Regions from separate parts of the Neobacillus camarae genome, predicted to be linked through region 2. Evidence: riboswitches for the same ligand, from Rfam matches in the RefSeq annotation. Region 2 holds a riboswitch; the other holds the start of a gene.
The links. Region 2 has a riboswitch for S-adenosylmethionine ahead of ACY8D0_RS14315 (methionine biosynthesis PLP-dependent protein). Riboswitches for the same ligand answer to the same signal wherever they lie in the genome.
Positions count from the first base shown of each region.

Region 1 (11,192 bases), on a different contig from region 2:
AGGTAAACGTTTCACCACATTCACATTGAATCTCATGTGGAACTAATGGGGCTTGGTTTTCTTTCCCTTTGCTTTTTACATGGTCGACGACAGCTTTTCCATCTTTTAGTCTTGATGCACATCCACAACTCAAATCAATCATCCTCCAAGGATCTTTTTGTATATTTAAGATACCATATAAACCACCGAATCCTTGAGAACAAAAATGAAACCATTGTGAACGTATTTTTTAGCAACATCGAGAGTTATTATTTCCCGCAGCACTTTTTATATTTTTTGCCGCTTCCGCATGGGCAAGGGTCATTACGACCAATTTTATTTTCATTTTTCACAGGAAAGTTATGCAGTAGACCGCCTTGTTCCGATTCCTCCTTAAATTCCATTTCCTGTTCCAGCGCGGCTTGTCTCCAAAACTCCATATCAGGATGCTTTTCCCCGATGATGGAATAATAGCTGTATACCACCTGTTCGATATCCACCAAATTAGTGAAATATTCCTTATCCATGTGAGCGGAGATTTCCGGCAATGCCTCTTTTGAGAACTGGTGGCAGAGCGCCTCAATCAGCATATCCTGTTCATCCAGCTCCTCGGTTGACCGGTAGGCCTCGCGTAAAGCCTCGACGGCAAAGTCCGTTTTGATGTTTTCGACAACAGAACTGGCATAAATGATGGACTCTGATTGATTCAAGTATGGAGCAACCTCTTTTACCACCACATCCGATTGGAATTGGATCAACACGTCCGCTACTTCTTCCAAAAGAACATCCTCATCACGGTTTAACAAGCTTGCCAGCATTGGAATGTATTTTTCCAGCTTCATTAATCCAATCATATAGACCGACAAAATTCCCTCATACGAAAACCATTGCTCTTCAAGATTTTCCTGGATCACCTTGTCGATCTCGTCCCCAGTTATCCAGCCGTTATGTACGATGCTGTTTGCCAGTTTTTTCGCTTTCACAAATGCTTTATGCTGAAACTCATGTGCGCTCTCCAGCGAATCAACGGTTTGCGCAAATTCTTGCAGTACTATCTCTTTTGTGCCCGCAGCAATGAGCTCATAAAAAGCCCATGTATCCTTAGTAAAGTAGCGGTTCAGCTGCTCCTTATATTTAAGCGCCAGTTCCACCTCAACAGATCTTAACAAATCGATGGCCAAATGGGTGAGGTTCTTGTCCATATTTGGGATATTTTCAAGCAGCACGTTTAGTGCCTCTTCAGTTATTTTCTGGTGGTCCACATAAACCAAAACCGATTCCAGCTTTTCTTTATTTTGAAAAGCCTCCTTGAGCAAAGCAACGGTCCACGCTTCTGGTACGTTTGGATAATCATGGAGGGCATAAAGGACCGTTTGTTGGATTAAAATGTCGTTGCTCGTAAGGTGTGGCTTTATTTTTTCTAAAAATGTCATAAGATAATTTCCCTTCTTTAAGCGCTCATTCAATTGTAAGTTTATCACATCCTAAAAACAGAAAAAAAGGACTTCACGAATGACCAGCCCTTGATTAGGATTCCTCATGGGAAGATTCCTCCACTATTTGGATGTTTGTAAATTCCAAATCCGTTTCTTCAGTAAAACTTCCTTGCTGTTCCGTTTCTGATACTGGCCCGCTGGATTGCTTTTGGTACATCTGTTCTTTCATTGCCTTCATTTGCGCGACATCTTCCTGAATTTGTTCGGATACTTCTTTAGGCACCACATCTTTGCCGTAGGTCGCCCCAATATTTAGAGCACCGCTCAATTCCTTGATTCCCAGCTGGGCAAAATTGTTGTTTTGTTCATACCGATCCAGAAATAACTTATCGATATAGAGGGTCTTAAAGAGCGGCTCCGGCTTCGATTCGATGTCTTCCGTGCCACTGGGCTGTTTCGTCCCTTCCTCCAGTTTTTCGGACAGGCCGGCAATTTGTTTTAGGATGACGGCTTGTACCTCATTTAGCAATAAAAAGTTAGTCTCTAAAGCGGCAATTTTTGCACGGATGGCAGATTGTTCGGCCTCATCACGATGCTCCTCACGATTGGACGGATTTTCGTTCCGGGAAAGTGGAATGACCTTGATTTGCCGGACAACCTGTTCCAGGTGATTCACTTTCCGAAGCAAATGTTCATACTCCTTATTCCCAGTCAGCGTTTCATGGCCGGTTGGAGCCTGCCGCTTCTCCTCCTCTTGCCGGCTCAGCTTAAGCAACAAGGGCCGGGCCTGTTTTTCAAATTGGAGCAACTGCTTGACTTGGACCTCCAGTGTGTTCATTCTTGAATTTTCCCGTTGCTCCGGATTGGTTTCATTGGTTTGCTTAAAAAATTTTTTCATATCCATTCCCGATCTCCGTCCCTCATTATTTTATGGGACCTTACTCAATATTTACATATTCCTCGTTTTTAAATTCCCGTTTATAGGAAATGAAAAGCAGGCCATTTTGGAATTTTGCCTGCATTTGGTTCGAATAGACCGGCTCCGGCAACTCAATGGCGCGCTGAAAATCACCCAAATGTCTTTCCTGAAGGATTGGCGTACCTGCATTCATCTGGCGGCTGGAACCTCTTAAATAAAGCTTGGTTCCTGACAATGACAATTGCAAATTCTCTTTGCGATAACCTGCCAAATCACAAACAATAAGGACCTCGTCTTCCGTCAAGTAGATATCGGTTGGAGGAAAGCTTCCGTCCTGGCCGGCTTGGCGTTGGGAACCCTGTGACGGTGTGGCATCTGAAGCTTCTTTTATAAAATCGTTCACAGAGGCCTGCTCAAAGATACTGTTCCAGAAGTCACCTGTCTGGTACTTTTTTGCCAATTCCAGCCATTCCATAAGGTGCTTCATGTCCATGATGGATTCCCCCCTCTGCAACCAGACAAAGCTCGTACTCATAAAGTCTATTATTACATCATATTTGTTCTTCTAGAAAAAAATTCATGTGTTTCCGGTCGGACTTCCTCTCGGTTTCTTAACATAAATCATTTGCCAGCCGCATAGTCTGTAAAAACAGGCTCGGAAGGATTGGATGGATGATGATTTTTTTGCCTTCAAATATCACTATTAAAGGACTGAAGCTGAATAATATCGACCACTTAAGTTCAATGTCTTTTTCTTCAACCATTAAAATCAACCGGAGTGTTTCTGCTAAGAAAAACCAAGGATTTGGCCAGCAGCTCGCCGACAAAACCTTAAGGGCTTTCTCCATCCACTCCACGGTGGACAACGATGCCCAGGATGTTTATTCTGTTAAAAAAAATTTGTAAGTTGATTGGCGCCAGAGATGAAGGAGGAATTACATGACCGGACCCGTTCCCTACATTAACATCAATATCAACATTATCAAGGTCAACTCATTTGAGAACGCTTCGGCCATTAATGTGGGCCAAAACCTGTTGGCGGAGTGGCATAATTCAGACAAGAAGAACCAAGGATTTGGCCAGAATATGGGCGATGGAAGCCATTTTCTCGGGACACGCAGCGGTGTCGATGACCGAGACCAAATCGATTCCGCTTCTTCTTTCGCTTCGTCTCCTATACCGATTATACCGATTCCTTGAGGGGTGACATGATGCTGTTTGCACCGGTATCGCTTACGATTTTGGGGTTTAAAGTGAATGCGATAGACCATGGAGCCGTGGTGAATTTAGGCCCCAGCCAGCACATTGATTTGTTTGTATCCTATAAAAGGAACCAAGGGATTGGGGAGCAAAACGGCGACTTGTCTCCGAACCTATTATCTCTTTCCGGCGTGTCGGATATGGATTTGATTGACAGCCCTACCGTAAAGAACAGCATAATATGATGCATCATAAAAGGGGTGAATCAGTTGATTTTTATTACACCAATGGCGATCAATCTGCTGGGATTTAAAATTAACACGATGGACAACGGTTCCGTGACAAACATGGGTCCGATGCAACTCGTGGACCAATTTATTTCGTACAAACGAAATCAGGCATTTGGGGAGCAAAATGGCGACCTGTCCCCGATTAATGTCCCAACTGCTTTCGTGTTTGATCCTGACGGGACAGACAGCAATACCATTAAAAATAGTGTTATATAGAAGGATGCAGGTCTGAATCAGGCCTGCATGCTTTGTTTTTATAACACATAGTCAATATAATTTCCATGGCCCCTTTCAATCGAGAGCCCTTGGTCCTCTAGTTCCTTCCAAATTCGATGGTCCAGTGCAAAGGCCCCCATTTGCTGCAAGGCAGCAATTTCCTCGTCAGGAAGCGGAATATAATAATCCTCGTCATCAGTACTGATAATTATTTCATATTTTTTTAGTTTTAGAACCATCACTTCAAACTTTTCATCCCATTCTTTCAGTTGACCCTCGACGCAATTGGCGACATGCAGCAGAAACCGTTCTGGATTATAATTTTTAGACATTAACCCCCGGGCAAATCCACTAATGTTCATGAGTTCCACTTCTCCTTTTTATTTTCAACAGTAAAATAAAACAAACCCTCCTACGATGGATGCAAAAGGGGTTTTGGCCGTTTTATCATCCAAAGCTGCAAGCTTTGCTGGTGGGAGCACCTTGCATTTTGTGCAGGTTGCTGTGGCATCATCGAACCAGTTCTCTCAGCCACTCTAGATAACTATTTAATTAGTATTATTTTACTATAAAAATTAGAGATTTAACAATAACTTTGACATAAGATTTCGTGACCGGCTGCTCTTTCCTGTTTTTAGAATAAAACAAAAAACGGCTGCCTTTTAAGCACGACAGCCAAGAATTAGATTTAAGTTTTAGCACATCTTCCGCCATACGTTGGCACCAAAGCCCAACGAATTCCGTTCGATGAGAGAATAGGCGGCATTGGTAATCGCTTGTTCCAATGTATTGCCGGTGGCACAAATATCATTGAAACACACCCTTGATGGCCCATTGATTTTATAGGAGTATCCCAACGCTTCCAATTTATCGACAATCATCATAGCGTGAGCCAGGTTATGCTCTGGCTGGAACTCGGAATCATGGATGAATGTCCCCGTTTCATAATCATACCAGCGATCCCATCTGTTTAATTTCCAACCCAATATTCGTCTTGCAATCGCATCAATTTTCACCATATCCTTCTCCCTTTCGTTTCATCCATTGTGTTATATAACAATTTAAATTATTTATATGAATTATATAACAGAAAAAAATTAATTTCCAGCCATTTTTTTGAAAAATTCAATAAAAAAATTTATGTTCGCTATTCCTTGTAAAATTGTTTTATTAGTGATTTAGGTCACAATAAATTAGCCACGTTTTTTATATAGTTATAGTAGTAATTTCGAAAGGGGATTTTTCCAATGCAAGGATGTCACAGCGGATTATTCTGTAACAGCCCGGTCACACTGTCAGAGGGCTTAAATAAATTAGTGAGCGAACATACTCCATTACGGAGCAGCCTAGAAGCATTATTTACGTTATGTAATCAAGTTGAACAAGAGCCACATGGAAATGCCTTTGCGGAACTCGTTCCCGCAGTACAACATTTTTTTACAGACCTTGAATTCCATTCCGAACGTGAGGAAGACATTTTGTTCCGGATGATGGAAGTATATTTCGGCAAAAACGGCGGCCCGATTGCCGTGATGGAGTACGAACACGAACAGGCGAGAGGGTATATTCAAGAGTTTCTAAAAAGTGCCGAAACCCCAGCAGCACTGACTGTTGAAGAACAGATTAATAATTCCAGTTTGATCAAAGGTGCCTACGAAACACTCTTAAGCCACTTCGCCAAAGAAGAACAAGTCCTATATCCAATGGCCGAGCGGATGCTAACCGACGAGGAAAAAGAAGCCCTAAACCAAAAAGTTTCGGAATAACGCTACCCTATTTAACAGCCCAATCTATTAAAAGATTGGGTTGTTTGTGTAATTTGTAACTTTAACACTAGTACGGATCGGGCGCCTTTTTAAAGTTTCCCGATCAGTACTGAAAAATTGCAATTGGAATTTATGCAAAATTCTCTATCCTTTGTAAGAAATTTCTATATAATAGATTTAGACAGGAGCACAACAGCGTAACTGTGGTGCTCTTTATAGATAAAAAAACAAAGGGGGAACATTCGAATGTCAAACGAAAATGAGGTTTTATTCGATAAAGGAAAAAATAATTCAAAAATGAAAGTGGAAAGAAAAGAGGGAGAGCCGACACCCGCTTTCAAAGGTGCCTCCTGGGCCGCGCTGTTGGTTGGTGTTACGGCTTATCTCATCGGATTGTATAACGCAGGGATGCAATTGAACGAAAAAGGATATTACTTTGCCGTTTTAATATTTGGATTATATTCATCCGTTTCTTTACAAAAAGCTGTAAGGGATAAGGATGAAGGTATACCGGTTACGAATATTTATTATGGGATTAGTTGGTTTGCACTTATTGTATCTGTTGCATTAATGGCCATCGGTTTATACAATGCAGGAAGCATTGTATTAAGTGAAAAAGGATTTTATGGAATGTCATTTGTACTTAGTATATTTGCAGCCATAACAGTTCAAAAGAATATACGGGATACTCAGAAAGCAAGAGAAAGAGATTGAAGTAGTTGTTGCACTTTTATCAGGGCGTACCCCTTTTCAGATGTATACTTGAATAAAAAAAATCGAACGGCAGGAATCCTGCCTTTTTTTTATGTAGAGATTGCTTATTTTCCAAAAGGTCTTTTAAAGATGGCTGTTGATTTCCGCCCCGTACTTCCGCAGGAGTTGAACACATTCCGCTCTAGTCAACAGAGTACCTTAAAAATCGAAATCGTTTACTGGAATCTTCTAATAGGAATCTCTCAGGTTATATCCGAATACAATACTTTTTTTCCTTCGGTTAGATCGCTGCGGTCGATTTGTTTATGGTGGTTAATCCAACCACTCGTTTGCCATCATGATGTTTGCCCCATCCTCAGAATATTTCAGTATTTCCGCACTCAACCTGGCATATTCCACGACTAAACCACTTCTTTGGCTTTCAGAAATGGATACCCCGTAGTTTCCCCGCCCGGCATAGACCATAAAGACTTTTATTTCTTCATCCTCGATATTTTAAAGGAAATATTTATTCACACAAATGGACATACTTTCTGCCATGTAGCTTGTCCATAAATATGACAAATCGGCAGAAGTTAAGTTATTGTTTTCATACCGTACTTCCATTTTGTGACCTCCTGATAATTACATTATGATGTAAGGTCTCCAAATGAAGGGATAATATGATTAACTTGTTAGGCAGGGAGACATATTCATTTTTCTCCATAAGAAAACGCACCACCGATTGTTGGGATGTGTTCAACAATAAGTGATGCGGTGCTCAAATTGGGTACTTTTTTAATTACTCCATGCTTTTAGGATGGAATTCCTATGGGAGCTGCTTACATTTTTGTTGGATGGGGGTGCGTTGCTTGATTTCTGGTATCACTTCCGGATAACCAACACCCAAGACTCCAATGACATCATATTCATCTGGAACCCCAAGAATTTCACGATTTTTTGGATTTCCTCCCATAGAAGACCAGTAGGTACCCACGCCTTCATTCCAAGCAGCTAAATTGAAGTTCTGAACGAAACAGGCTGTAGCCAAGCCGTTTTCCTCTGTTTCAATATCCGTCTTACCATGCTTAGACAGCACCGCTAATACAACGGGAGCATTTCCAAAATTTGTTTTATGGTTTAACTTGGCTCTCGTCTCCGGACCAATCAAATAAACTTCCCAAGGTTCGGTCATGCGATGGTTAGGAGCCATTGCGGCAGCTTGCAGCCATATTTGAAGCATACCAGGGTCAACAGGCTCCGTCTTGAAAACCTTTATATTGCGACGGGTATTAATAATTTCTAAGATATCCAAGTGCTCTCCTCCAACCTTTGTTTTTTTTACTGTATTTATGAAACATTACCGAAACATCCCCAATTAGAATGCCGCGTTAATCATAGTTTAGACTACAATTATCGGTCCGTACAAGTTTAGAAGCTAACTTAGGATAAAAAAAGAAATGCCGCCTTGAAGGAGTTTTTATCAGTTTCCCATTAGTATTCTATTTACAAGTTTCTTGCTTTAATGCCTCTCTTCTAATTGAACCAACTTCTTAATAATTTCATCCTGCTCTTGTTCGGCCACCTCATTTGCAATAATATCATCCTTCACTAATTTTTCAATCGTTTCGTGCTGTGCGTATAATGCATGTTTTTCTAATGTCAATTGTTGTTGCTGTTTTAGGTCAGGATATTTCTTTAAAAGTTCATTGATTTTGTTTTTTTGCCTGGCCAGTTCCTGCTCATACTTTTCAACAAGCTCATGGGAAATTGATTCCGTGATGAACAGTCTTTTTCGAACAGTTTGTATCTCTGCTATTGCTGTTTCGAACCGGTGCCCACGGGCGATTATCTTCTCGTATTCCTTAAGGGTTGATTCCTTTTTATTTACACCTAACAATGCAAGAAGCGGTTTGATGGTAAGACCTTGGATGATTAAGGAGAACAACACGACGCAAAATGCCAAGATTAACAATTCCTCCCTGTCCGCAAAATCACGAGGCAGGCTTAACACGAGAGCGATTGACAGGGATCCTTTTAATCCACCCCAGTTGATTACATGTTTCCAACTGGTTGGAAAATTCCCCATGAACAATAGGCTCAAATAAACAGAAAGGCTTCTGGCCAGAAGCACAATTATGATGGAAGCTAAAACCAATACCCACTTACCTGTCATGTTGATTCTGGTAATCTCTAAACCGACCATCAGGAATACAACGGAGTTGGCCAGCAGGGCGGCAACATCCCAAAAGTTATTAATGTTTAATTTTGTCGTTGGACTCATTCCTATTTTGGCACCGTAGTTTCCTAAAACCAAGGCAGACACCACTACAGCAATGACACCGGACGCATGCACCGTTTCTGCTAACAGAAAGGAACCATAAAACAAGATCAAGCTGAAGATGATTTCCAGCGGATAGTCATCAAAATATTTAGTGAGTTGCGAGAAGCCAAAGCCAAGTGCGCCCCCGATGATGAGGCCAAGAGAAATTACCTTGATAAACTCCCACAAACCATAACCAATACCGGCGAGCCCTAAATCTATGTATGTAAGTAAATAAAAGGCGGATATGTTAAAAAAGACGACCGCCAGTCCATCATTAAACAAGCTTTCCCCTTCAATGACGGTGGCCAACCGTCTGTTGACCCCCACGCTTTTAAAAATTGACAGGACACTAACCGGGTCGGTTGCACTCATTAACGAGGCAAAAACAAATGCTGTTGGGGCAGAAAAACCCAAAAACCATACCATGGCAAGGCCAACAATAAGGAAGGATAGAAGCGTTCCAACGAAAGCAAGTAGCAGAATTGGTCCTCTGTTCTCCTCTAAATGGGTATAAGGGAGTTTCAGAGCGGCTTCCCCTAACAGGGCTGGTAAAAACAATGTAATGATGACAAAGTTAAAAACTTCCCCTTCTGTAATAAAGTCCTTTAAAGGATCCAATACAGGGATAGGAACCGCCCCAATAATTGCACCTACAATCACCAAAGCAATCGGATAAGGACGATTCAACTTTTTCGCAATCGCCGTAACCATAGCAGCCATCATAACCAACAAAAGACCAAGCTCAAATACAAAATGTAAATCTAACTTACCCGTCACTTATTCCCCCCCTTTCCCCTTATCATTTACCAATTATCTAGTAAAAATAAGTGGGGCCTATCCCCCACTGCTTCACCGCGTTAACTGGCTGGGGGCCTGTCCCCCGCCGCTTTACCGCGTTATTACACTGGGGGACAGACCCCCGTTCGAGGTTCAAAAAATATGACACCGCCATCATGACGGTGCCGGATTTCCTTGCTCAAATGATTTTTGTTATACAGATGGCGCATCCATCCCGATTTGAGCCCATTCTTCTCTTGCCGGGCCATAAACGCCTGGGACCCTTATTCCTGCTTGGCGCATAAGGACGGTCATTTGCCCACGATGGTGGATAATGTGTTTGATAAGCAGTGAAAGAGTGGCTGCCCTTGTCATCGTTCTTCCGAAAGCATTGACGGTTTCGTTCAATGTTTCGTCCTTCCATTGTTGTTTGACTGCGTGGACGGTATCGGAACACACTCTTCTAAACGTTCCAGCAATATCCTTTGCCGATGCTGGAACGTTTTCAGAGTTTTCGACTGGCGGAACCTCGAGTCCAAACTCCATCAGCATCCCTGGAGTACTGGTTACGATATGCCAGGCAATCCTCCCTAACGTACGGTTATCCGATGATACCTGTTGATGCAAGGATTCATTCGATAGTGCATCTAATACATTCTGTGTTGAAAAGGCTTCTTGATTCCATTCTTCCATGAATTCAGAAATGGATGTAAACATTGTTTTTCCTCCTGTATTAAATAAAAATTTTCCTTAGTAAGGCCATCAAAAGATAATCCCTCATGTCCCTTTCATAGTATGGAACTTTCACCTTGTTATTAAAAGGTAATTTTCTATTCTTTTACAATGTGAATTCATTTAAAAATTAAGACCGGTTCCAATCAAAGTCGATTTCTTTAAGGAAGGCCCGCGCCAGAACCATATGTCCTGCAGCGCTTGGATGGACACGGTCCCACGCCAAGGTGGCGGCATATAGGTCTTTTAATACCACATTAAAAGCGGCCTGCGTATCGACTAATAAACAACCATTCTCTTCTGCAATTTTTTTAACAACACGTCCATATTGGTCCATGGTATGCCGCATTAAATCCTGTTCGTTCCTTTCCAAATAATATGGAGTCATAAGGACGATTTCCTTCACCAGTGGCTTGGTCTCGATCACCAGATTGCGGAGCGTGTCCTCGTACTCCTCGATATAGACATGTCCTTCTTTTATGTAAGGTGTGTCGTATTGGCGCCATACATCATTAATCCCAATCATAATCGATAACCAATCGGGCTTTTGCTGGATGACATCCTCTTGCCATCTGTTTTTCAGGTCCCGGACAGTGTTGCCGCTATTGCCCTTATTGACCACACGGATGCCCAGTTCCGGATAAACCGCCTGAAGCAGCCCCTCCATAAGATACATACCCTTTGCCGAGCGCGCCGAACAATCCCTCCCCTGCCGGTCTCACCCGTTCGCAATCGGTAATTGAATCCCCCATAAACAACAGTTTTTGCCCTTTTTCTAATTTCAATCGTATCCCTCCCAATTTAGCAAAATAAATAAATGGAAGCCGCCAAGTTAACGTAACTCAGAGGCTTCTCATT
Region 1 is NZ_JBUCKX010000003.1:341,851-353,042, forward strand. It holds gene ACY8D0_RS16845 (hypothetical protein) at 1-133, opposite strand, end outside; gene ACY8D0_RS16850 (YecA family protein) at 249-1,412, opposite strand; gene ACY8D0_RS16855 (hypothetical protein) at 1,507-2,319, opposite strand; gene ACY8D0_RS16860 (Hsp20/alpha crystallin family protein) at 2,354-2,827, opposite strand; gene ACY8D0_RS16865 (hypothetical protein) at 3,007-3,240, shown strand; gene ACY8D0_RS16870 (hypothetical protein) at 3,274-3,534, shown strand; gene ACY8D0_RS16875 (hypothetical protein) at 3,543-3,779, shown strand; gene ACY8D0_RS16880 (hypothetical protein) at 3,807-4,040, shown strand; gene ACY8D0_RS16885 (hypothetical protein) at 4,079-4,402, opposite strand; SAM riboswitch class I at 4,482-4,587, opposite strand; gene ACY8D0_RS16890 (BC1872 family protein) at 4,736-5,059, opposite strand; gene ACY8D0_RS16895 (hemerythrin domain-containing protein) at 5,288-5,806, shown strand; gene yiaA (inner membrane protein YiaA) at 6,053-6,520, shown strand; gene ACY8D0_RS16905 (DUF3231 family protein) at 6,833-6,985, opposite strand; gene ACY8D0_RS16910 (nitroreductase family protein) at 7,329-7,814, opposite strand; gene ACY8D0_RS16915 (cation:proton antiporter) at 8,022-9,548, opposite strand; gene ACY8D0_RS16920 (DinB family protein) at 9,816-10,319, opposite strand; partial or broken gene ACY8D0_RS16925 (SGNH/GDSL hydrolase family protein) at 10,465-11,119, opposite strand.
Region 1: linked by a shared signal. The riboswitch ahead of ACY8D0_RS16885 (hypothetical protein) and the one ahead of ACY8D0_RS14315 (methionine biosynthesis PLP-dependent protein) in region 2 are both predicted to bind S-adenosylmethionine.

Region 2 (11,192 bases):
AAACGCTCCTGCATTGTAAAATCAATCGGGTCCGGAAAGCCCCAACGATCGCGGATCTGCCGATGGATTAGCTCGGCAAATCCTTCGGCACTCTCAAGGGCCAAAGATTGGAGCGCATGACTTTCTAAAAATCTCCCTTGGCTTTTAAATTCATCCGCTTTTTCCCGGATACCCCGGCCAGCGGTTACGGTAAAGAAGCCGACATAATCCATCTCACCGCTGCCAACAGACTTTAAATAGTCTGCTAAACAAAGATATGGTTCCGATTCTTGCCGTGGGAATTCAAACGTCTCCAACACCTGTTCGTGATTTTCCGGGGCGTAAATATATACTTTATTTCCATCAGATTGGGCAGGGAAAAACTGATAGACTGCCTTCGGTACGATCCATTGGCTGGCACTGGCTTCTTTAATTAACTGGTCAACGACTTCTTTGACCTTTAATGCCTTTTCATCCTTTTCCTCAATCAGCTTATTGATTTTCCCTTTCACCCCCAGGTGATGGCCCAAGAGCATTTGCATATTGATATAGGGCTCAATATGCGCAAGCGTATAAGTTGTTAATACGTGCCGTTTCGTGTCTTTGGGAACAAACACAGGCACCTGAGTGGAAACAGCTGGCTTTACCTTCACGGCTACTGAGCTGGAAGTACGGCTTGGTAAGTCTCTTGGCACCTCAGCGGCAGCAAGCTTTTCCTGTTTCTCCTGCAGCAGCTTCTGCTGATCTTCAGGGGACTGGAGCTGATTGGCCAGAGATAACCCAGCCATGGCATCCTTGGCATATAGCACGAGTCCATCATATTCTTTGGCGATTTTTGTATCGGTAAATTTCCGGGAGAGAGCGGCCCCTCCCACTAAAATTGGCAGGGAAATTCCGGCTTCTTTCATATCCTGCGCTGTTAAAAGCATTTGTTGGGCTGATTTGACAAGCAGTCCTGACAAGCCAACCATATCCGGCTGCTCTTCACGAATCGCTTTGATTAATTCTGAGGAAGTAACCTTAATCCCCAGGTCATGTACCTGGAAACCGTTGTTGCTAAGGATGATGTCAACGAGGTTTTTCCCGATGTCGTGGACATCTCCCTTAACGGTAGCCAGCAAAACTTTTCCTTTGATGGAAGCCGTATCGCCTTTCTCCATATGAGGCTCCAAATGTGAAACCGATGCTTTCATGACTTCCGCACTTTGCAAAACCTCCGCGACAATCAGCTGGTTGTCATTAAACAGTCGGCCGACTTCCTTCATCCCGTCCATTAGCGGTCCATTAATAATATCAAGCGGGTCAGCGTAGGAGGCCAGGGCCTGATCCAAGTCAGGAATCAAACCTTCTTTCGTTCCTTCCACAACATAATAAGCCAGACGTTCTTCCAAGCTTAAATTCACAACAGTCGCTTTGGCTTCCTTCTTTTTATCGCGATAAAAATCAGTGAAAACTGCTAGAGTCTCATCTGTGGTGTGAAATAACAAGTTTTCAGCTAATTCGATTTCTTCCTTGGAAATGGAAGCAAACCGCTCCAGCTTTTCTGTGTTCACGATGGCATAATCGAGCCCGGCTTGTGTGCAATGATAAAGGAAGACAGAGTTTAATATTTCTCTCCCAACCGGCGGCAGGCCAAAGGAAACATTACTGATTCCCAAAATCGTTTGAACCCCAGGAAGCTGTTCTTTGATTAGTCGAATCCCATCAACTGTAGCCTGAGCTGAACCAATATATTGTTCGTCTCCTGTACCGACAGGGAACACTAACGGGTCAAAGATGAGATCCTCAGGCTTTAGCTTGTACTTATTAACTAACAGGTCGTAAGAACGTTTGGCAATCTCCAGTTTTTTTTCGGCAGTGACACCCATGCCTTTTTCATCAATGGTTCCGACCACCACAGCAGCCCCGTACCGGTGGATTAACGGCACGACAGCTTGAAACCGGTCTTCGCCATCTTCCAGGTTAATCGAGTTAATAATCGCTTTTCCTTGTGAATATTTCAGTGCCTTTTCAATCACCCTGTCATCGGTGGAATCAATCACCAGCGGAACTTTCACTTTTTTGACGACTTCTTTAATAAAATTCTCCATGTCGGTAAGCTCATCGCGGTCCGGGTCGGCTAGGCAGATATCAATGACGTGGGCGCCACCTTTTACCTGGGCTCTAGCAACTTCGGCTGCTTCTTCGAACTTTCCATCGGCAATCAGCCGCTTAAATTTCCTTGAGCCGATGACATTGGTCCGTTCGCCAACCATGATCGGCCGAAGTGTAGGATCATCGTAGATGAACGGTTCAATCCCGGAGACCTTATGCAGCGAATTGTGATGGAACTCCCTTGGCGGATACGGTTTTACAGCTTCACTGATCGCCCTAATATGTGCTGGAGTGGTGCCACAGCAGCCGCCGACAATATTCAACCAGCCATGGGCAGCAAAATCGGCCAGTTTTTTCGAGAGAGTTTCCGGTGTTTCGTGATAGTGTCCTTCTTCATCAGGCAAGCCAGCATTGGGGTAGCAACTCACAGCTGTTCCAGATAGACTGGCTAGTGAGCGGATATGATCCTGCATGAATTCGGGTCCAGTGGCACAATTGAGGCCGACTGCGACCGGGTTCATATGTTCCACGGAAATATAAAAGGCTTCAATGGACTGGCCGGCAAGTGTCGTACCCATTGGTTCAATCGTACCGGAAATATATAGCGGCAGTTTTTTTCCGGCTTTTTGAAAGGCCCGCTCAATTCCTGTAAAGCCTGCCTTGACATTCAGCATATCCTGGCTGGTTTCGAGCAGAAGCAAATCGACCCCGCCGTCGATCAGACCGAGTGCCTGCTCTTCATAAGACCCGGCAAGTGCATCAAAAGTGGTTCCGCCAGTGACGCTTAATGTTTTCGTAGTCGGACCCATGGAACCCGCTACATATCGGGGCCAATCCCAGGTTGATATGTTTTCGGCCTCTTTTACGGCAATCAACGCGGCTTGTTTATTGATTTCATAAGCTCTATAGCCTAGATGATATTCATCCAAAACGATGCTGGTAGCCCCGAAAGTATTGGTTTCAATAATATCGGCACCAGCTTCCAAGTATTCACGGTGAATGTCCGCAATAACGGACGGTACGGTTAAATTAAGGTTTTCATTACAGCCTTCAAAGGCCTCTCCGCCAAAGTCATCAGCTGAAAGTCCTGCTTGCTGCAACATTGTTCCCATGGCCCCATCCATAACGAGAATCCGCTTTTTCAGCTGTTCAGTAAATGGTGGTTTCGACATAGCTGTTTCCCCTCCGTTCATGCGCACGCTGACGGGCATAATGGGCCAGTTCGGCTGTAAGCTCATAGCGTAAGAATGGTGTGATTAAATAAATTCCATTGAATAAATCAAGTGCTGTGTCAATTAATGATTTGGTAATAGCTACACCTTCGCGGGCTGCCTGTACTGGATTATCCTTTAACTCGGCCATGCGTTCCCGGATGGAGTCGGTAATTTTTATTCCCGGCACTTCATTATGAAGAAATTCGGCATTTCTGCTGCTAGTTAAAGGCATTAAACCGATATAGATAGGAGCTTTTAAATGTTTTGTATTTTCATAGACTTCTATCAGCTTTTCTTCTGAATAGACTGGCTGGGAGATAAAGTAGTCGGCACCGTATTCGATTTTTTTTTCAAGCCGTTTGACAGCATTTTCAACTGAGCGGACGTTTGGATTAAACGCTGCCGCGATGCTGAAGGCAGTTTTTTGGCCAAGGTCCTTTCCGGAATAGGATAAGCCCTCGTTCAACTGTTTAATCATATGAATAAGCTCAAATGAAGAAACATCATAAACGGAGGATGCTCCCGGAAAATCTCCGACTCTCGCCGGGTCTCCGGTGATTGCCAGGATATCATGCATTCCTAAAGTGTGGAGCCCCATCAAATGGGATTGCAGACCGATAATATTGCGGTCACGGCAGGAAATATGGATCAACGGCCTTATCCCTAATTCCTTTTTAACTAAATATCCCAATGATTCATTGGAAATTCTGACTTGCGCCAGAGAATTGTCAGCCATGGTGATGGCATCGATTCCGGCCCCTTTTAAGGCTTTTGCTCCCTCGAAAAATTTGCTTGTATCCAGCTTTCTCGGCGGATCTAATTCAACGATAACGGAGGGCCTTTCCTTCACAATTTCTTGAAGGGGGATAAACTCCCGTTTTGGTTCATGGTGTATTACGGTAACGGATTCTGTTTGGTGTTTTATTATTTTTTCGGTAACAGGTTGACTATTTCTTAGCTCCAAAGCGAACGCCCTAATGTGTTCTGGGGTGGTCCCGCAGCAGCCCCCTAGCAGCCGGACACCTTGATGGCGAAATTCAGCGGCCGACTTTCGGAAATATTCTGGGTCCCCTTCATAGTGGAACTTGCCATCCGTATAGGCGGGCAGGCTGGCATTTGGATAGGCCGAGAGATAGGCCTGTTTTGGCAGTTCAATTTGTTCCAAAGCCTGAAGCATATGATGCGGACCCAGCCGGCAATTGAGACCGACCACGTCGGCCCCCAATTCATCCAAACGTTTCAGGGCCGCATTTACCGGAGTGTGGTTTTGCAAAAGTCCTGGCTCTTGGAGGGAAACTTGGGCCACAATTGGTAGATTGGTCTCTTTTCTGGCGATTGTCAGTACCGTTTCGAGCTCTTCTAAATCATAAAAGGTCTCGAGCAGTAACCCATCGACCCCTTCCAAGAGCAGACAATACAATTGTTCACGAAAGCTTCGTTTGATCTCATCCATTGAAATGGCAGTGGGCTTCACACCCCGATTTCCGCCCATTGTCCCGAGAACAAAGGCTTTATTGCTGGCTGCTAGTTTCGCATGCCGGACTGCGGCACTGTTAATTTCTTTCACCGAGTCCTCCAGTCCATATCGCTGCAGTTTTAAATAGTTGGCTGCATACGTATTGGTTTGTACTACATCAGCCCCTGCATCAATATAAGCCCGGTGAATGTTTTGGATCTGTTCCGGCTGAGATAAATTTAATTCTTCAGAACAAGAATCTACACCGTAAGAATATAGTAACGTTCCCATGGCTCCGTCGCCGATTAGGATCTGATTTTTTAATTTTTCGAGAAAGCTCATCATTTATTCTCCTTGTTGGAAGGCAAATAGGTTCTGGTGAAGCTTTTCTAAGCTTTGTGAAAAATCTTTTATGATATCTTCCGGATTTTCAAGTCCTACCGAAAGGCGAAGCAGGCTGTTTTTAATACCGCGCTTTTCCCGCTCTTCTTGGGGCATGGCCGCATGGGACATTTTGGCCGGATAGGAAAGAATCGATTCTACCGCACCCAGGCTGACCGCAAATACTGGAAGTTCAACATTTGAGACAAATTCGCGAAGGGCTGCCTCATCCTTAAGTTCGAAAGATAAAACGGCCCCGGCCCCGCTAGCTTGGGATTCCTGCAATTCATTCTGGGGATGGCTGGTTAATCCTGGATAATATACATTTTCAATTAGTGGATGTCCAGCCAGAAATTCTGCGATTTTTAAAGCCGATTTCTGTGATTGCTCTAGACGGACATGAAGAGTTTTAATTCCTCTGAGAACAAGCCAGGCATCTTGTGGGCCAAGGACTGCGCCAAATGCGTTTTGCAATGAATAGAGCCTTTTCCCTAGTTCCTCATCATTGACAACAGCTAAACCCGCAAGAACATCACTATGGCCTGCCAAAAATTTGGTGGCACTGTGAAGCACAATATCCGCTCCGAGCTCCAAAGGCCTTTGCAGCTGGGGAGTCAAGAAAGTGTTATCCACAAAGGTTAGGGCTCCAACTTCCTTGGCTATTTCGCTGATGGCCCTGATATCAGTCACCTTTAGTAACGGATTGGACGGTGTCTCTACATAAAACGCTTTTGTATTTGGCTGAATGGCCTGTCTGACTTGTTCAAGGTCGGTCATATCGACAAACGTATGCTCAATACCGAAGCGGGTCAATACTTGTGTCACCATGCGGAAGGTTCCGCCGTAGACATCCTCGGTAATTACAATATGGTCACCGGATGAAAGCAGGAGGAAAGCAGTAGAAATGGCTGCCATACCTGATGCAAAAGCAAAGCCTCTCACTCCGCCCTCCAATTCAGCAATAACATCTTCCAGTGCTTCCCTTGTCGGATTTAAACTGCGTGCATAATCATATTTACCAAAACTATCAACATCGAACTGATGGAAAGTCGACGCGTGTTGGATGGGTACGCTGACGGCACCAGTTGTTGGATCGATTTTATGCTGGTTGTGCAAAAGTTTGGTTTCAAAACTGTAATCTTGGGAAGCCATTATGCTATCACTCCTTCTGTCAATATGGATAAAGCCTGTTTAAGGTCGCCAATTAAATCTTCTGCATCCTCAATGCCGACAGAGAACCGTAACAAGCGGTTATCGACACCTGAAGCAATTCGTTTTTCTTCCGGGATATCGGCATGGGTTTGCGTAGCCGGATAAGTGATAAAGCTTTCTGTTCCTCCAAGACTTTCAGCAAACGTAATCAGCTCGATACTTTGTAAAAATGGGTCTACCCAAGTCTCTTCTTTAAGCCGGAAGGAAAGCATTCCGCCTTGCCCAGGGTAGAGGACATCTGCAATGGCTTCATGACTTCCAAGGTATGCGGCGATGGCTTTTGCATTTTTCTCATGTTGTTTCATTCTAAGCGACAATGTTTTCATGCCGCGCATGAGCAGCCAAGAGTCAAATGGGCTTAACACGGCTCCTGCGCCATTATGATGGAACGCTAAAGCTTCACATAATTCCTTTCCTTTAGCCACCACAAGCCCGGCCAAAACATCATTATGGCCGCCCAAGTATTTGGTGGCACTGTGGATGACAATGTCTGCACCAAGCAGAATTGGCTGCTGCAGGACTGGAGTGTAGAACGTGTTATCAACAATCAGCAAGATGCCGTGCTGATTGGCAATTTGTGAAATCGCAGCAATATCAGCCTGCTGCATTAAAGGATTGGTAGGTGTCTCAAGAAAAATCGCTTTGGTATTTTCGTTAATTTTCTTTTCCACTTCTTCGGGGCTGCAAGTATTCACATAATGGCTGGTTAAGCCCCATTTTTTAAAGCCTTGCTCCAGCAGTCGGTAGGTTCCGCCGTATAAATCTTCACTGACAATCCATTCGTCGCCTGATTGGAATAAAGACAGGATGGTAAGGATGGCGGCCATGCCGGAACTGCAGGCAAATCCTTGGTCGCCGCCTTCAAGGTCAGCAATCGTTTTTTCAAGAAGCTGGCGTGTCGGATTTCCTGTCCGGATATAATCAAATCCGGATGACTGCCCAATTCCCTCATGCCGATAGGCAGTAGAGAAGTATACTGGCGGATTCACGGTTCCTGTTGTTGTTTCACTGCGGTTGCCGATTTGAGCAAGTTTGGTTTCAATTTTGTACATGACGCACACTCCTTGGAAAGTATCAATAAGTATTTTTAATGAAAGCGAGGCTTTAACGAGATAGGGTGTTAAAGCTTTACTCAATAAAAAAAGTCTTCTTATAAGAAGAAGACTTTTGAAATCACAGCAATTGTCATTCTTCTTATCTTGCAAACCACCAAGTAATTTGCAGGACTTAGCACCTTTTCAATGAAAATGCCATTGAAGGTTGCTGAGGTGTCATCGGGCCCTTCCCTCAACCTCTCTTGATAAGAATATCATATTTATTAGATTATTTGGATAAAATTACTACAAGGAGCGTGTTGTGTCAATCCATTTCTTTCAATAGGACTAAGTTGTTATTGGTTTTTTTCCCAGATTTTGAATTTAATATAATTGATATATTCTCTAAAATCTTCTTTGTTAATTCCATCTACAATCGCCTGTTCGATAATTCCTTTCCATTCTCTATCCAAGAGCTCTTTATCTTGCATGTCTGTTTGAGGTTCTACCCCTTCAATTCCAGTCAGCAAATACTCAATTGATACATCCAAGGGTTTGGCAACCTTCATTAAAAAGTGAATCGACGGATTTTTATTTAAGTTCCGTTCAATATAACTTAGGTAGGACTTTGAAACGTTAGCAAGGGTTGCCAATTCAGTAATAGAGAACCCCTTATGTTCTCGTAATCTTTTTATTCGTTCTCCGATCATATTCTTCTCCTCATTTTACATTATTTTGTTATCCTTAGCTTTTTTATGTGCTCACGAAAAACCTTCATATTGAAATGCCATTTACAGTGTGCTGAGAAATTTTCACCAGAGGAAATGATGATTTATGTACATTTTATAAGTTAAATACAGATAGCCTAATGGTATTATATATGATTAAAGGTTCTTTTTAAAGAACGAAAAAATGAGGAATATAAACCAAATTGAAGTATTGGGTAAAAAGAGTAGGAAAAATAACCTAAAATAAGGAAATTTAAATTTGTTTTTTGGAGAAAAAGATTTATAATGTTCTTCATATAGAATAAAAATATGCTATAAAAAGAATAACAAAACAATTTAGTTCTTTATAAAGAATAAGCCCAATAAATTATGATATATCGTTAATAAGAAAATGAACCTGACTGTATAGGTCTAATCAGGTAAATCAAGTTGGTGATGTCTACTTACCGCTATCAATGTAGGCACTCGGTCATGCTGTGGGTTTAAAAGCCTTAGACGCCAGTCGTCGAAAGTGTGATGTGAGGAGGGGTTAAATGCCCCACAATTAAAGATTTTGATTAGAAGTTCTTATATGGACTCGGGACTCTTAATCAAAGTCCTTAATTTTTTTGATTTAAACATAATGTAATTTTAAATTTAGGGAGGAAAAATATGACTTATCGTCAGAGACTTTCAGTATTTTTTATAGCCGATTCAGTAATTGTTTTGACTGCAATATTTTTCAGCTCTTTCTTAGTAAATGCTTCTATTTATGTTTTTACAATGCCTATCATCGTCACATCTTTCACCATTTTAATTAGCCACCATCTTTTTTCAATTAATCTAAAACTTTATAAAAAAGCATGGGAATATGCAAGCATTGGAGAGTTAGTCATTATTTTCAAAGTGGTAACAGGCTCGATTATTGTGGCTGCAGTTTTACAGAAAGTGTACCTAGGTGAAATCTTCTTTAGACTTTTGGCGGACACTTGGTTACTTCATATGTCACTTATTGGTGGATCTCGATTTTTCTGGAGGATGTACCGTAATACTTATATACAAGAAAAGAATGATAAGAAGCGAACCATCGTGGTTGGTGCCGGTTCAGCAGGGACCATGCTGGTTAGGCAGCTGTTAAAAAACCGGGACGCTGAGCTTTTGCCGGTGGGGTTTATTGATGATGATATCCACAAACAGAAACTAGAAATATTGGGAATTCCGGTGGTGGGGGGAGTCCATTCGATTGCCGGGGTTGTTCAATCCATGAATATCGATAATATTGTCATCGCAATTCCATCATTAAGTAAGAAAGAATTGAATTATATTTTCCAAGAATGTGCCAAGACATCGGCCAAAACGCAAATTCTTCCAATGCTGGAAGACTTGGTTACCGGAAGAATTTCAGTTAGTCAGTTCCGTGACGTTCAAGTAGAGGATTTATTGGGCAGAGACCCCATTGATTTGGATATTGCTTCTATTTCCAATTATCTATCAGGTAAGTCCGTCCTTGTGACCGGTGCCGGGGGGTCAATTGGTTCGGAAATTTGCCGTCAAATTGCCCAGTTTCATCCGAAAAAGCTGATCCTTCTAGGCCACGGTGAAAACAGTATTTATTCAATAGAAATGGAACTAAAAACAAGTCTCAAAGGAGCGTCTACCCAATTCATTACTGAGATTGCTGACGTTCAAGATGCACAAAAAATGGATTCAATCATGCGTACCCATCTTCCTGATGTTGTATATCATGCTGCAGCACATAAACATGTTCCGCTTATGGAACGAAATCCTGAAGAAGCAGTAAAAAATAACGTAATTGGGACCATGAATGTGGCTAATGCTGCAAGTTGGAATGGGGTTAAAATCTTCGTTATGATTTCGACTGATAAGGCGGTGAATCCAACGAGTGTTATGGGGGCAACCAAAAGAATCGCAGAAATGATTGTTCAATCCATGAATCATACAAGCAAAACAAAGTTTGTTGCGGTTCGCTTTGGTAATGTGCTGGGCAGCAGGGGAAGTGTCATTCCTTTATTTAAGAAGCAGATTGAAAAAGGAGGGCCTGTTACGGTAACCCATCCAGAGATGATTCGTTATTTTATGACAATACCTGAAGCTTCGAGGCTGGTCATTCAGGCTGGTGCACTTGCAAAAGGAGGCGAAATTTTTATCTTGGATATGGGAGACCCTGTTAAGATTGTTGACCTTGCCAGAAACTTAATTAAACTATCCGGCAATTCAATAGAAGAAGTAGGGATTGAATTTACGGGAATAAGACCTGGTGAAAAACTTTATGAAGAGTTATTAAAAGAAGAGGAAGTTCAAGACAATCAAATATATCCAAAAATATACGTCGGGAAAACCACCGAGTATAGAGTGGAGGAAATCGATCATCTTTTGACTCATTTTTTAAGTATGGAAAAGGAAGACCTAAGAAAAGAAGTATTAGGAATTGCAAACAACAAACCGCTTACCAAGTCTTACGTGCCACTAACAAGTTAGGGATATGGAGAAGAGGAAAAGCAGGTCTTGAAATTGGAGGTGCAGGAATTGCTGGAAACGCAAAAGAAAACTAGGATCTTTCTTTCTCCGCCCCATATGAGCGGTAATGAAATGAAATATATCCAGGAGGCATTCGAATCGAATTGGATTGCTCCATTAGGGCCCAACGTGGAATCCTTTGAAACAGAAATAGCCTGCTATGCAGGAGTGAACGGAGCTGTTGCGGTAAGTTCTGGGACTGCAGCCATTCATTTAGCACTTTGTTTATTGAATGTCCAAAAAGGAGATATTGTTTTTTGCTCAAGCCTTACCTTTGTAGCAACAGCCAACCCTATTTTGTATCAAGGGGCTAAACCTGTTTTTATAGATTCAGAGCCGGATACATGGAATATGTCCCCTTCAGCGCTTGAAACAGCTTTTAAAGATGCTGCTTTGGAAGGTCATCTTCCTAAGGCCGTAATCGTAGTAAATCTTTATGGACAGTCAGCCAAGATGGATCAATTAATCAAAATTTGTGATGACTATAATGTCCCTATTATTGAAGATGCAGCAGAATCTCTTGGTGCTACATTTAATGGAAAAGCAAGTGGAACCTTTGGAAAATATGGGATTTACT
Region 2 is NZ_JBUCKX010000002.1:1,393,762-1,404,953, forward strand. It holds gene metH (methionine synthase) at 1-3,245, opposite strand, end outside; gene ACY8D0_RS14305 (bifunctional homocysteine S-methyltransferase/methylenetetrahydrofolate reductase) at 3,223-5,085, opposite strand; gene metC (cystathionine beta-lyase) at 5,089-6,276, opposite strand; gene ACY8D0_RS14315 (methionine biosynthesis PLP-dependent protein) at 6,276-7,388, opposite strand; SAM riboswitch class I at 7,528-7,643, opposite strand; gene ACY8D0_RS14320 (helix-turn-helix domain-containing protein) at 7,727-8,080, opposite strand; gene ACY8D0_RS14325 (polysaccharide biosynthesis protein) at 8,750-10,576, shown strand; gene ACY8D0_RS14330 (DegT/DnrJ/EryC1/StrS family aminotransferase) at 10,625-11,192, shown strand, end outside.